DNA from 2 places in the Nonomuraea sp. NPDC049419 genome. Region 1 is predicted to be linked to the other one. Evidence: riboswitches for the same ligand, from Rfam matches in the RefSeq annotation. Region 1 holds a riboswitch; the other holds the start of a gene.

Region 1 (5,845 bases):
TCCGACAGCCGCAAGGGTCTGACCGCCGCCCAGCGGAGAAAGCTCGCCACCGGGCGGGCCGCGGGGCAGCGTACGGACTCGATGATGCTGCTGCACATCCCCGCGGGGAGCGACGCGCCCACGCTGGTCAGCCTGCCGCGCGACTCCGCGATCACCATCCCGGGCAGGGGGCGCGACAAGCTCAACTCCGCCTACGCCTTCGGCGGGCCCAAGCTGCTCGTCCGCACGGTCGAGAACGCCACCGGCGTGCACATCGACCACTACATGGAGATCGGCTTCGCCGGGTTCGTGGACATCGTGGACGCCGTCGGCGGGGTCGAGATCAACGTACGGGCCGCCGTCAACGACCCCAAGGCCGGGCTCAAGCTGAAGAAGGGCACCCAGGTGCTGACCGGCTCACAGGCGCTCGGCTACGTACGCACCCGCAAGGGCGGCGCGCTGCCCGACTTCGAGCGGACCAAGCGGCAGCGGCAGTTCCTCAGCGCGGTCGTGAAGAAGGCCGCGAGCCCCGGGGTGCTGCTCAACCCGTTCACCGCGATCCCGCTGGCCGCGAGCGCGACCGACGCGGTCGAGGTCGACTCGGGCACCGGGGCGTTCAACATGCTGTCGCTGGGGCTCGCCATGGGCGACAGCCCGGTGACGACGGTGGTGCCGTTCGGCGGCACGGAGCGCGTGGCCAGCGGTGACGCGGTCAAGTGGGACAGGACGAAGGCGCTCGCGCTGTTCAACGCGCTGAAGGAGGACAAGCCGGTGCCCAAGGAGGTCGTGGACGCCGGCTGACGGGCCTCACGTCACGGTGGTGACCACGACGGCGGCCGTTCTGGGGACAGTTCCGTGCGGGCCGTACTCTGGGGGCATGCCCGAACTTCCCGAAGTCGAGTCGCTCACCGGCTTCCTGCGCGAGCGGGCCGTGGGCCGCGCGATCGCGGGGATCGACGTGGTGGCCATCCAGGCGCTCAAGACGTTCGACCCGCCCGTCACCTCCCTCGGCGGGCTGACCGTCACCGGCGTGAGCAGGCACGGCAAGTTCCTCGACCTCGACTGCGACGGGCTGCACCTGGTCATCCACCTGGCCCGCGCCGGGTGGCTGCGCTGGCGCGACGACCTGTCGGGGGCCAAGCCGGTGCGGCCGGGGAAGGGGCCGCTGGCCGTACGCGTGCGGCTGGCGCCCGACGACGAGGGTCTGGCGCCCGGGTTCGAGCTGACGGAGGCGGGGACGCAGAAGCGCCTCGCCGTCTATGTCACGAAAAATCCGGACGAGGTGCCCGGCATCGCCGCCCTCGGCCCCGACCCGCTCGCCGAGTCGTTCACCGTCGAGGCGCTCAAGCGCATCGTCGGCGGCAAGCGCACCCAGATCAAGGGCCTGCTGCGCGACCAGAAGGTGATCGCCGGCATCGGCAACGCCTACTCCGACGAGGTGCTGCACGCGGCCAAGATGTCGCCCTTCAAGATCGCCGCGACGCTGACCGACGCGCAGGTCGCCGACCTGCACGAGGCCATCGTGACCACGCTGCGCGACGCCGTCGAGCGGGCGCACGGGCTCGCGGCGAAGGACCTCAAGGCGGAGAAGAAGTCGGGGCTGCGGGTGCACAACCGTGCGGGGCAGCCGTGCGACGTGTGCGGCGACACGATCAGGGAGGTCTCGTTCGCCGACTCCTCGCTGCAGTACTGCCCGACCTGCCAGACCGGCGGCAAGCCGCTGGCCGACCGGCGCCTGTCCCGCCTGCTCAAGTAGGGCGTGCTCTCTTGGGCGTGTCCGGTGCACGGCCCCGGGCACGCCATGATGGAGTCATGACCGTTCCTGAGATCGAGGCCAGTGCCGTGCCCGCAGACGCTTACCTGCTCGACGTCCGCGAGCAGGACGAATGGCTGGCGGGCCACGCGCCGCAGGCCGTCCACATCCCCATGACGCAGATCCAGGGCCGGGTGGAGGAGGTCCCCGGCGACCGCACGGTCTACGTCGTGTGCCGGGTGGGCGGGCGGTCGCTGCAGGTCGCCGCGTGGCTCAACCAGCTCGGACGCGAGGCGGTCAACGTCGGCGGCGGCATGCAGTCGTGGGAGGCCGCGCGGAAGCCGATGGTCAGCGAGACGGGCCAGGAGCCTTTTGTGGCGTAAGTCGCCCACTATGGCGATTTGACCCTCTCTAAGGCAAAATAAGGGCGCAAACTACAGATCGTCGCGGGAGCTCGGGGTCGCCGGGCTGAGAGGGCAGCTATGCATCCGCTGCCGACCGCCTGAACCTGTCCGGGTAATGCCGGCGTAGGGAGTGTGCGATGTCGCACGGCGTCGAAGAAGTTCCGCTGACCCTCGAAGGCGAGGCGCCCAAGACCCTGGGCGTGCTCGATCAGGGCGCGCTCTGGGCCAACCTCGGGGTCAGCCTCCTCGGCTTCTCCGGAGCGCTGCTGCTGCTCGACCCGCTGGGCAATGCGCCGCTCACCCTCGCGGCGGCGCTGGTCGCCACCGTGGTGGGCAGCCTGATCGGCACCGCCATGGTGGGCCTGTCGGCCATCCCGGGCACGCGCACCGGCAAGCCGGCCATGGTGCTGCTGCGCGGGCTGTTCGGAGCCAGGATCTCCTACGTCCCGACCGTGCTGAACATCATCCAGATGATCGGCTGGGGCGCCTTCGAGCTGTGGGTGATCGCCAAGGGGGCCGGCGCCATCTTCCCGTCGGTGCCGTACCAGGTGTGGGTGCTCGTCGCGGGCGTGCTGACGACGGCGCTGACCGTCTGGCCGCTCGGCTCGATCCGGCTGCTGCGCCGCTACGTCACCGTCGGCGTCATCGTGGCGATGGTCTGGTTCACGGTGTTCTTCCTGCGCGACGCCCCCTCACCCGAGGGCGGGAGCTGGACGGCCTTCCCCGCCGCCGTCGACTACGTGATCGCGCTGTCGGTGTCGTGGGTGCCGATGGCGGCCGACTTCGCCCGCCACTCGCGGTCGGGCCGCGCCGCGTTCACCGGCGTGGTCGGCGGCTACACGCTGGCCCAGGTGGCCTGCCTGGGGCTCGGCGTCTACGCGGTGGCCCTGGCGGGCGCGGACGGCGTGCTGGCCGACCAGACCTCGGTGTTCGGCCCGTTCGTCGCGGTGCCGCTGGGCGCGCTGTTCTTCGGCATCCTGGTGCTGCGCGAGACCGACCAGTCCTTCGCCAACGTCTACTCGACCACGATGTCGCTGCAGAACCTCATGCCGCGGGTGGACCGGCGGATCCTCTCGACCGCCATCGGCGTGGTGACGGTCGTGATCGCCCTGTTCGCGGACGTCAACTCCTACGGCGTGTTCCTCGGCGTGATCGGCGCCGTGTTCGTGCCGATGTTCGCGGTGCTCGCGGTCGACTACTTCGTGCTGCGCCGCGGCGAGGGCTGGAACACCGCCGAGGACGCCCCGTCGCGCTGGTCGATGCTGGTGCCCTGGGCGCTGGGCTTCGCCGCGTACTGGCTGACCACCTCGACGCCGACCTTCCCGCAGTGGGACGCGCTCTGGACGGGCGTGCGCGAGGCGCTCGGCTTCGTGCGTCAGCCGTGGATGAACGGCGCGCTCGGCGGCGCCTTGGTGGCGGCGCTGGTCACGCTGCTCATCGGGCTCATCCAGCGGTCGCGCGCTGCTCGACGTTGAGCAGGTGCTGCTTGGCGGCGGCGCCGCCGGCGTAGTCGCCGAGCCCGCCGTCCTCGCGCAGCACCCGGTGGCAGGGCACGATCACGCAGACGGGGTTGGAGGCCAGCGCGTTGCCGATCGCGCGCAGCGCGCGCGGCCTGCCGATGCTCTGGCCGATCTCCTCCAGCGTCGTGGTGGTGCCGTAGGGGACCGCCATGGTCTTCTGCAGCACCGTACGGGCGAACGGCGTCGCCAGCGTCAGGTCGACCGGCGTGGCGAACGTCCGCAGCCGCCCCGAGAAGTAGGCGTCGAGCTCTCTGCGCACCGGGTCGAGCCGCCGCGCGTCGGGCCCGATGAACCGCCCCACGTGCCGCGTGATCAGCTCGAACACGTCGTTTTCCGCCTCGAAGCTGCACGCCGCGATGCCTTTGCCGGTCACCGCCAGCACCATCCTGCCCACGGCGCCGTCGTAGGTGCCGAACGCGATGTCGGGTGGTGTCTCACCCCGATAGGTGCTGGAGGTCACCCGCAGCAGGGCATCGAGATCGTTGCTCGACATACCCCTCACCCTCCCACCTGCCGGGAATCACCGTGACCGCAGCGTATCGGACGGATCGCCCGACGCACCCACCGCGCCACGTGCACTATGGAGTAGTGGGGGACGAATGGGCCGGTAGTGACGATGAGATCGCTCGTGCGGCGCTCGCCAGCTCGCCCAACGCCATCGTGGCGCTCGACCGCGACCAGAGCGTGCTGGTGTGGAACGCCGCCGCCGAGCGCATGTTCGGCTGGAGCGCCGATGAGCTGCTCGGCCGCCGGGCGCCGATCGTGCCTGACGAGCTGGGCGCCGAGCACAACGCGGTACTGGAGCGCGTACGTACGGGGGAGCCCGTGTCGCTGCGCACCAAGCGCCTCCACGCCGACGGCCGGGTGCTCGACCTGCGGGTGGACATCAGCGCACTGCACCTCGGCAGCGCCGTGGCCGGTTACGTGTGCGCCTACCACCCGGCCAGGGCCGACGAGATGGCCGAGCACCGCATGGCGCGCCGCGCCCGGCTGGTCGCCCGCCTCACCGACGTCGTGGGGGACATCAACTCCGACCTTGAGCTGTCGGCCGTGCTCGACCGGATCTCGGCCAGCCTGACCGAGCTGACCGGGGCGGACGCGGGCGGGTTCGTGCTCATCGAGGGCGAGCGGCTGCGGCTGGTCAGCACGTACGAGCTGCCGGAGGCGATCAGGGACACCACCACCGACCTGCGGACGAGCCTGGTGGACAAGCTCTTACGCACCGGCAAGACCGTGATGCTGGAGTCCCACGGGCTCGACGACCTGGTGTGGGCCAAGCTCAAGGGCCTGCACACGATCGCGCTGGGGCTCGCCGCGGTGGGCGGGCGGCCGTACGGCGCTCTCTATGCCCTGTTCGCCCGCCGCAACCCGGGACACCTGGAGCTGGAGCTGCTGGAGCTGCTGGCCGGGCACGCCGGCATCGCGGTCGGCAACGCGGTCGCCTACCAGGAGGCGGTGCGGCAGCGGGCGCACGAGCGGGCCGTGTTCGACGCCAGCGCCGACGGCATCGCCGTGCTTGACCAGGACGGCCTCGTGGTGCGCTGGAACCCGGCCGCCGAGGAGCTGACCGCGCTGCCCGCTGACTCCGTGATCGGCGGCCCGCCGCCGTTCCCGCTGCCCAAGGCGGGCGAGAAGGGCACCTTCCAGCTCGACAACGGGCGCTGGCTCGACGTGGTGAGCGCGCAGATCGAGGAGACCGGCGAGGTGGTCGTCGACTTCCGCGACGTCACCGCGGCCAAGGAACTGGAGGAGGCCAAGGACCTGTTCCTCGCCACGACCAGCCACGAGCTGCGTACGCCGATCACCATCGTGCGGGGCTTCGCCAGCACGCTCGACTCGCGCTGGGACGACATGAGCGACCCCGCGCGCCGCTCGGCCGTGCACACGATCGCCGAGCGTGCGAGGTCGCTGGGCGTCCTCATGGACCACCTGCTGCTGGGCGCGCGGGCCGGCGCCGACGAGCTCAAGGTGCGCATCGAGGAGTTCGACCTGGGGGAGCGCATCGTGGCGGCCACGCTGGGGCTGCCCGAGCTGTCCGACCGGCACCGGGTCGAGGTGGACGTGCCCGAGGGGCTGCCGTACGTGCTGGGCGACGCGCTGGCCACCGACATCCTGCTCGGGCAGCTGCTGGAGAACGCGTTCAAGTACTCGCCCAAGGGCGGGCTGATCAGCGTGGCGGCCTGGCCGGA
Region 2 (5,845 bases), on a different contig from region 1:
GACGCTGATCGCGCGGACGGGCGGCGCGCCCACCCTGGCCGTGGGCATCTCGCAGATCTTCTCCGGCTTCCTCGGCGGCGCGGGACTCCAGGCGTTCTGGTACCACTTCGCGATCATGTTCGAGGCGCTGTTCATCCTCACCACCGTGGACGCGGGCACGCGGGTGGGCCGCTTCATGCTCCAGGACACGATCGGCAACCTGTGGAAGCCGATCTCCCGGGTGAGCTGGTGGCCCGGGCTCGTCGCGACCAGCGCCGTCGTGGTGGCGGCCTGGGGCTACTTCCTCTACCAGGGCGTCAACGACCCGCTCGGCGGCATCAACCAGCTCTTCCCGCTGTTCGGCATCGCGAACCAGCTGCTCGCCGCCGTCGCGCTCACCGTGGCCACCACGCTGCTCATCAAGAGCGGGCGGCTCAAGTGGGCGTGGGTGACGGGCGTCCCGCTGGCCTGGGACGTCGCCGTCACCCTCACCGCGAGCTGGCAGAAGGTGTTCTCCTCCGACCCGACACTCGGCTTCTTCGCCCAGCGCGACCGCTACCAGGCCGCGCTTGACCAGGGCGAGCTGCTCGCGCCCGCCAGGACGGAGGACGCGATGCGGCAGATCGTCATCAACTCGACCGTGGACGGCGTGCTGGCCGCGCTCTTCGCGGTGCTGATCATCGTGGTCATCCTCGACGCGGCGCGCATCTGGCTCAAGGCGATCCGGCTGCGCGAGCCGCTGCCCGACACGGAGGCGCCGTTCCAGGAGTCCACGATCGTGGCGCCGTCGGGGCTCATCGCCACCCGCGAGGAGAAGGAGCTGATGACGAAGTCGCCCTGAGCGGCGTCAGGGGGCCAGCCAGCTCGCCGTCGGCCAGCCCTCGCGCCGCCACGCGCTGTCCCAGAACATCCACTCGTACGCCGCCGCCCGCCCGTACGCCTGCGCCATCGCCTCGCGGGTGTCAGGGAGGGAGGCGACGGCGAGCCGGTCGGTGATGGCCTTGGCCCGCTCGACGGACGCGGCGAACTCGGGATCGGAGTAGGTGGAGATCCACTTCGCGTACGGATGCGCCGGGTCGTCGCCGGCCTTGGCGAGCAGTGCGGTGCCGACGTCCTGGTAGATCCAGAAGCACGGCAGCACCGCCGCCGCGATCACCGGGTAGGGCGCCGACAGGGCCGTGGCCTGCAGGAACGACGAGTACGCCAGGCACGTCGGCGAGGTCACGATGCCCTTGACGGCCGCGCCCAGCTCCTCGATGTAGCCGGAGTGCAGCTCGCGCTCGGCGACCAGCGCGGTGTGCGCGCTCATGGCCCAGAACGCCGCCTCGTCGGAGTCGTCGGCGCGGACGGAGGCCGCCGCCAGCGCCTTCGAGAACGCCTCCAGGTAGCGGGCGTCCTGCACCATGTAGAAGGCGAACGTCTCACGGTCGAGCGAGCCGTCGCCGAGTGCCGTCACGAAGGGGTGCTCGTGGATGGCGCGCATCAGCTCGGACGTGCGCTGCCAGATGTCATCGCAGAACATCGCGTCTCTTTCGCGAGAGGGGGGCCGGTTACCAGGCGTTGTGGAAGTGGTGGACGGGGCCGTGGCCGTGGCCGACCCCCAGCGAGTCGGCGGCGCGCAGCGCCTGCGTCAGGTAGTCCTTCGCGGCGCGCACCGCACCGGGCCAGTTGTCGTGGCGGGGCCGCAGCGCCGCGATCGCCGAGGACAGCGTGCAGCCCGTGCCATGGGTGTTGTGCGTCGGCACCCGCGGCGCGGCCAGCTCGATCGTGCCCTCGGGCGTGGCCAGCACGTCGACGCAGGTGTCGCCGTCGAGGTGGCCGCCCTTGAGCAGCACCTGCCGGGCGCCGAGCGCGCGCAGCCTGGCCGCCTGCGCGTGCATCTCGGGCAGCCCGCTCGCCTGCGGCTCGCCGAGCAGGTCGGCCGCCTCGGGCAGGTTGGGGGTGATGAGGTCGGCGCGCGGCAGCAGCGTGCGGCGCAGCTCGCTCACCGCGTCGGCGGGCAGCAGCCGGTCGCCGCTCTTGGCGACCATGACGGGGTCGAGCACGACGTAAGGCGGCCGGTACGTGTCGAGCGCCGCCGCCACCGCCTTGATCAGGTCGGCGTCGCCCAGCATGCCGATCTTCACGGCGTCGGCGGGCACGTCGGTGAGCAGGGTGTCGAGCTGCTGGGCCACGAACGCGGCGGGCACCTCGTGGATGCCGGTCACGCCCGTCGTGGTCTGCGCCACCAGCGCGGTGACGACCGTCATGCCGTACGCGCCGAGCGCGGAGAAGGTCTTGAGGTCGCCCTGGATGCCGGCCCCGCCACTCGGATCGGTGCCCGCGATGGTCAGGACTTTGGGAACGGCGTTCGCTGACATGACGTCCCTTCGCTAGTGCGAACTAGATCAGGTTCGACGGGTGTGATCTCAGCCCGGCTTTCCGGGCACCCCGCGTCAACGGCTCACTCTAACAGGCCGGGTTGTTGACCACACGTTCGAGTGTGGGCATCGTAGGGCGGGTGGCCGCTGACGAGACGCGCGACGGGGTCTCCCTGACCAATCTCGACCAGCCCCTCTTCGACGGCGCCGACGCCACGAAGCGGGACCTGGTCGACTACCTCGACGCGGTCGCGGGCCGGATGGTGCCCGTGCTGCGCGACCGGCCGCTCTCGGTCATCCGGGTCCGCCCCGGGCAGGAGCCGTTCATGCAGAAGAACCTGCCCAGATACGCTCCCGACTGGGTGCGGTCGGTGACCGTGTGGGCTGACTCCTCGCGGCGGCAGGTCACGTACGCGCTGTGCGACGACCGCAGGACGCTGCTCTGGTTCGCCAACCAGCGGGCCGTCGAATACCACCCGGCGCTCTACGCCGGTGAGCACCCCACGCACATGGTGCTCGACCTCGACCCGCCCGAGCACGACTCCTTCGCGCCGGCCGTCCGGGGCGCGCACCTCGTCAGGCAGGCGCTGGCCGACTGCGGGCTGGCCGGGGCCGTCAAGACCAGCGGGGCCAAGGGGGTGCACGTCTTCGTGCCCGTCGTGCCCGGCACCGCGATGGACGACCTGGCCGCCGCCACCCGGGCGCTGGCCGCCCGCGCCGAGCGGCTGGACCCGGCGCTGGCCACCACCGCGTTCATCAGGGAGGACCGCGAGGGCAAGGTGTTCCTCGACTCCACGCGGGCGGGTGGCGCGACGGTGGCGGCCGCCTACAGCCCGCGGATCCGGCCCGGCGTGCCCGTCTCGTTCCCCGTGGCGTGGGACGAGCTCGACGGCGTCCGGCCTGGCGAGTTCACCATCCGCACCGCTGTCGAGCGGCTGGGTGAGTCCGATCCGTGGGCCGAGCACATGCCGGAGCCGCAGGCGCTGCCCGCCGACCTCGTCGAGGAGGGGCACACGATCCCGGTGGCGCGCGTGCAGGCGATGCACGAGGGCAAGCGCCGCGCCCGCGCCCGCCGCGCCGAATAGCCGCCTGCGGCGCCGGGCTGCCTGCCCACGGCTGGCGGCGGATAAGTCCGGGGGAGGACTTCCACACCTTCCAGCCCTCGCCGCCCGGTGACGTCACCGCGCAGGTGCAGGGCGTGGACCTGACCCTGCCGCCGACCCCCGCGCCCACCTCGACCAGCGGTTGCGAGGAGGCGGACTTCGCCGGGTTCGTGGCCGGAAACATCGCGCTCATCCAGCGCGGCACCTGCCCGTTCGCCCAGAAGGTACGCAACGCGGGCTTCGCGGGCGCGTCCGCGGTCATCGTCTTCAACGAGGGCCAGCCGGGACGTACCGACTCGACCCCGCTCGACCTCGGTGAGTGGCGGGCCGGCATCCCCATGCTCTACACCGACTTCGCGGTCGGCGCCGAGCTGGCCGCGAACCCCGGCACCACGGCCAGGGTCAAGGTGGACGCCACGCTCGTGCTCGGCAAGAACGACAACGTGATCGCCGAGTCCCGCTTCGGCGACCCGCGCAACGTCGTCATGGTCGGCGCGCACCTCGACAGCGTGCCGGAGGGCCCCGGCATCAACGACAACGGCTCAGGCACCGCCGCCGTCCTCGAGGTGGCAGAGGAGATGGCGCTCTACCCGGTCAAGCACAAGGTGCGCTTCGCGTTCTGGGCCGCTGAGGAGATCGGGCTGCTCGGGTCCGACCAGTACGTCGAGTCGCTGCCGGAGGCGCAGCGGGACCGGATCAGGGTGTACCTGAACTTCGACATGGTGGCCTCGCCGAACCACGCGTACAAGCTGTACGACGGCGACGACTCCGACGGCGTCGGCTCGCCCGCGGGCCCGGCCGGATCGGCGTTGATCGAGCGGCAGCTCGCCGACTTCTTCAAGAGCCGCACGCTGCCCACCGTCGGCACCGACTTCGACGGACGCTCCGACTACGGGCCGTTCATCGCGGTCGGCATCCCGGCCGGCGGCATCTTCACCGGCGCGGAGGGCGTCAAGACGCCGGAGGAGGCGGCGAAGTTCGGCGGCACGGCGGGCGCGCCGTACGACCCGTGCTATCACCAGGGGTGCGACACCCTCGCGAACGTCAACGCGAAGGTGTTCGACGTGAACGCCGACGCCATTGCGGACTCGACGGCCCGCTTCGCCTTCGACCTGCGCGGCATCCCGCCACGCACCGCCCCGTAGCCCGCTTCGCCGGGGCGAGAGCACTCTCGCCCCGGTCGCGGTCAGCGGGTGATGGTGACGTCGTCCACGCCGGCCTCCACGAGGGAGGCGCCTGAGGCGTCGGCGGCGTCGATGAGGATGCGGACGGTCTGGCCCGCGTAGGCGTTCAGGCTCGCCGTCGCGGTGGTCCAGGCGCCGTTGCGGTTGGTGGCGGCGCCGGGCTGGTTGAGCACGGTCGTCGTGGTGCCGCAGACGACGCGGACGCGCAGGTAGTCGGCGCTGGAGGCGTTCGAGCCGTGCGCCAAGTAGTACGAGAAGGACAGGTTGAGGGGACCTGCCGAGGGGAGCGTGATCGGCGGTGACTGGATCGAGGTGACGCCGCCGTCGATGTCGTGGTCGCCCGCCGACGAGCCGGCCAGGCGGCCGGTCACCAGGTCGTTCGTGCCGCTGACCGTGGTGCCGAGTTGCTTGGCGCCGTTTGAGGTGGTGGCCTGCGGGGCGCCCCGCTCCCAGAGCCCGGTGGCGGCGGTGTCGGTGCCGTTCGGGTTCGCCGTCCAGCCCGTGGCCGTCTCGAACGTGTCCTGCCAGACCACGACCGGCGGTGCGGCGGTGGCGACGGTCCACACGGCGTAGGCGATGGCGTCGGCGTTCCTGTTCAGCGCGGTGTCGTTGATGTTGGCCGTGGTGTCGCAGGAGCGGTGGTAGCAGACGTCGAACGCCTGCCCCGCGGTGCCGCCCCACAGCGCGGCCTGCGCGCTGGTCTTGACGCCCTCGGCCCCGGTGAACGTGCCACCGGCCGGGATGCCCGCCGCGATGAACGGCCCGTAGTCGGAGCGGCCGTCGAAGTCGGTGCCGCGGGTCTGGACGCCGATGGAGGTGAAGTAGTCCTGGAGGGTGTGCTCCAGGGCCGCGGACCCGGCGGGGCCCGGCCCGGCGCCCGTCCCGTCCGAGTTGTCGCCGTCGTAGACGAAATATCCGGCGTTGGGGGAGCCGACCATGTCGAAGTTCAGGTACCCCTTGATCCGCGCGCGTTCTGCGGCCGGCAGGGTGTTCACGTAGAACCGCGACCCGCGCAGCCCCAGCTCCTCCGCGCCCCACCAGGCGAAGCGCAGGTGCTTGGCCGGCTGCAGCGCCTGGCGGGAGACTTCGAGCGCGGTCTCCAGGACGGCCGCGCTGCCCGAGCCGTTGTCGTTGATGCCGGGCCCCGCGGTGACGCTGTCGAGGTGCGCGCCCACCATGAGCACGTCGTCCGGGTCGCCGCCCGGCCAGTCGGCGATGA

What was found. A riboswitch is a leader RNA that binds a small molecule or an ion and turns the genes downstream of it on or off. The one in region 1 is predicted to bind thiamine pyrophosphate.
Region 2: linked by a shared signal. The riboswitch ahead of thiD (bifunctional hydroxymethylpyrimidine kinase/phosphomethylpyrimidine kinase) and the one ahead of AB0K12_RS25900 (cytosine permease) in region 1 are both predicted to bind thiamine pyrophosphate.

The regions. Positions count from the first base shown of each region.
Region 1 is NZ_JBFAQB010000009.1:85,271-91,115, forward strand. It holds gene AB0K12_RS25885 (LCP family protein) at 1-780, shown strand, start outside; gene AB0K12_RS25890 (DNA-formamidopyrimidine glycosylase family protein) at 857-1,735, shown strand; gene AB0K12_RS25895 (rhodanese-like domain-containing protein) at 1,792-2,115, shown strand; TPP riboswitch at 2,169-2,284, shown strand; gene AB0K12_RS25900 (cytosine permease) at 2,274-3,611, shown strand; gene AB0K12_RS25905 (methylated-DNA--[protein]-cysteine S-methyltransferase) at 3,580-4,149, opposite strand; gene AB0K12_RS25910 (PAS domain S-box protein) at 4,245-5,845, shown strand, end outside.
Region 2 is NZ_JBFAQB010000001.1:20,267-26,111, forward strand. It holds gene AB0K12_RS00125 (carbon starvation CstA family protein) at 1-820, shown strand, start outside; gene AB0K12_RS00130 (TenA family protein) at 827-1,501, opposite strand; gene thiD (bifunctional hydroxymethylpyrimidine kinase/phosphomethylpyrimidine kinase) at 1,530-2,339, opposite strand; TPP riboswitch at 2,327-2,422, opposite strand; gene AB0K12_RS00140 (ATP-dependent DNA ligase) at 2,480-3,424, shown strand; gene AB0K12_RS00145 (M20/M25/M40 family metallo-hydrolase) at 3,538-4,587, shown strand; gene AB0K12_RS00150 (M28 family peptidase) at 4,629-5,845, opposite strand, start outside.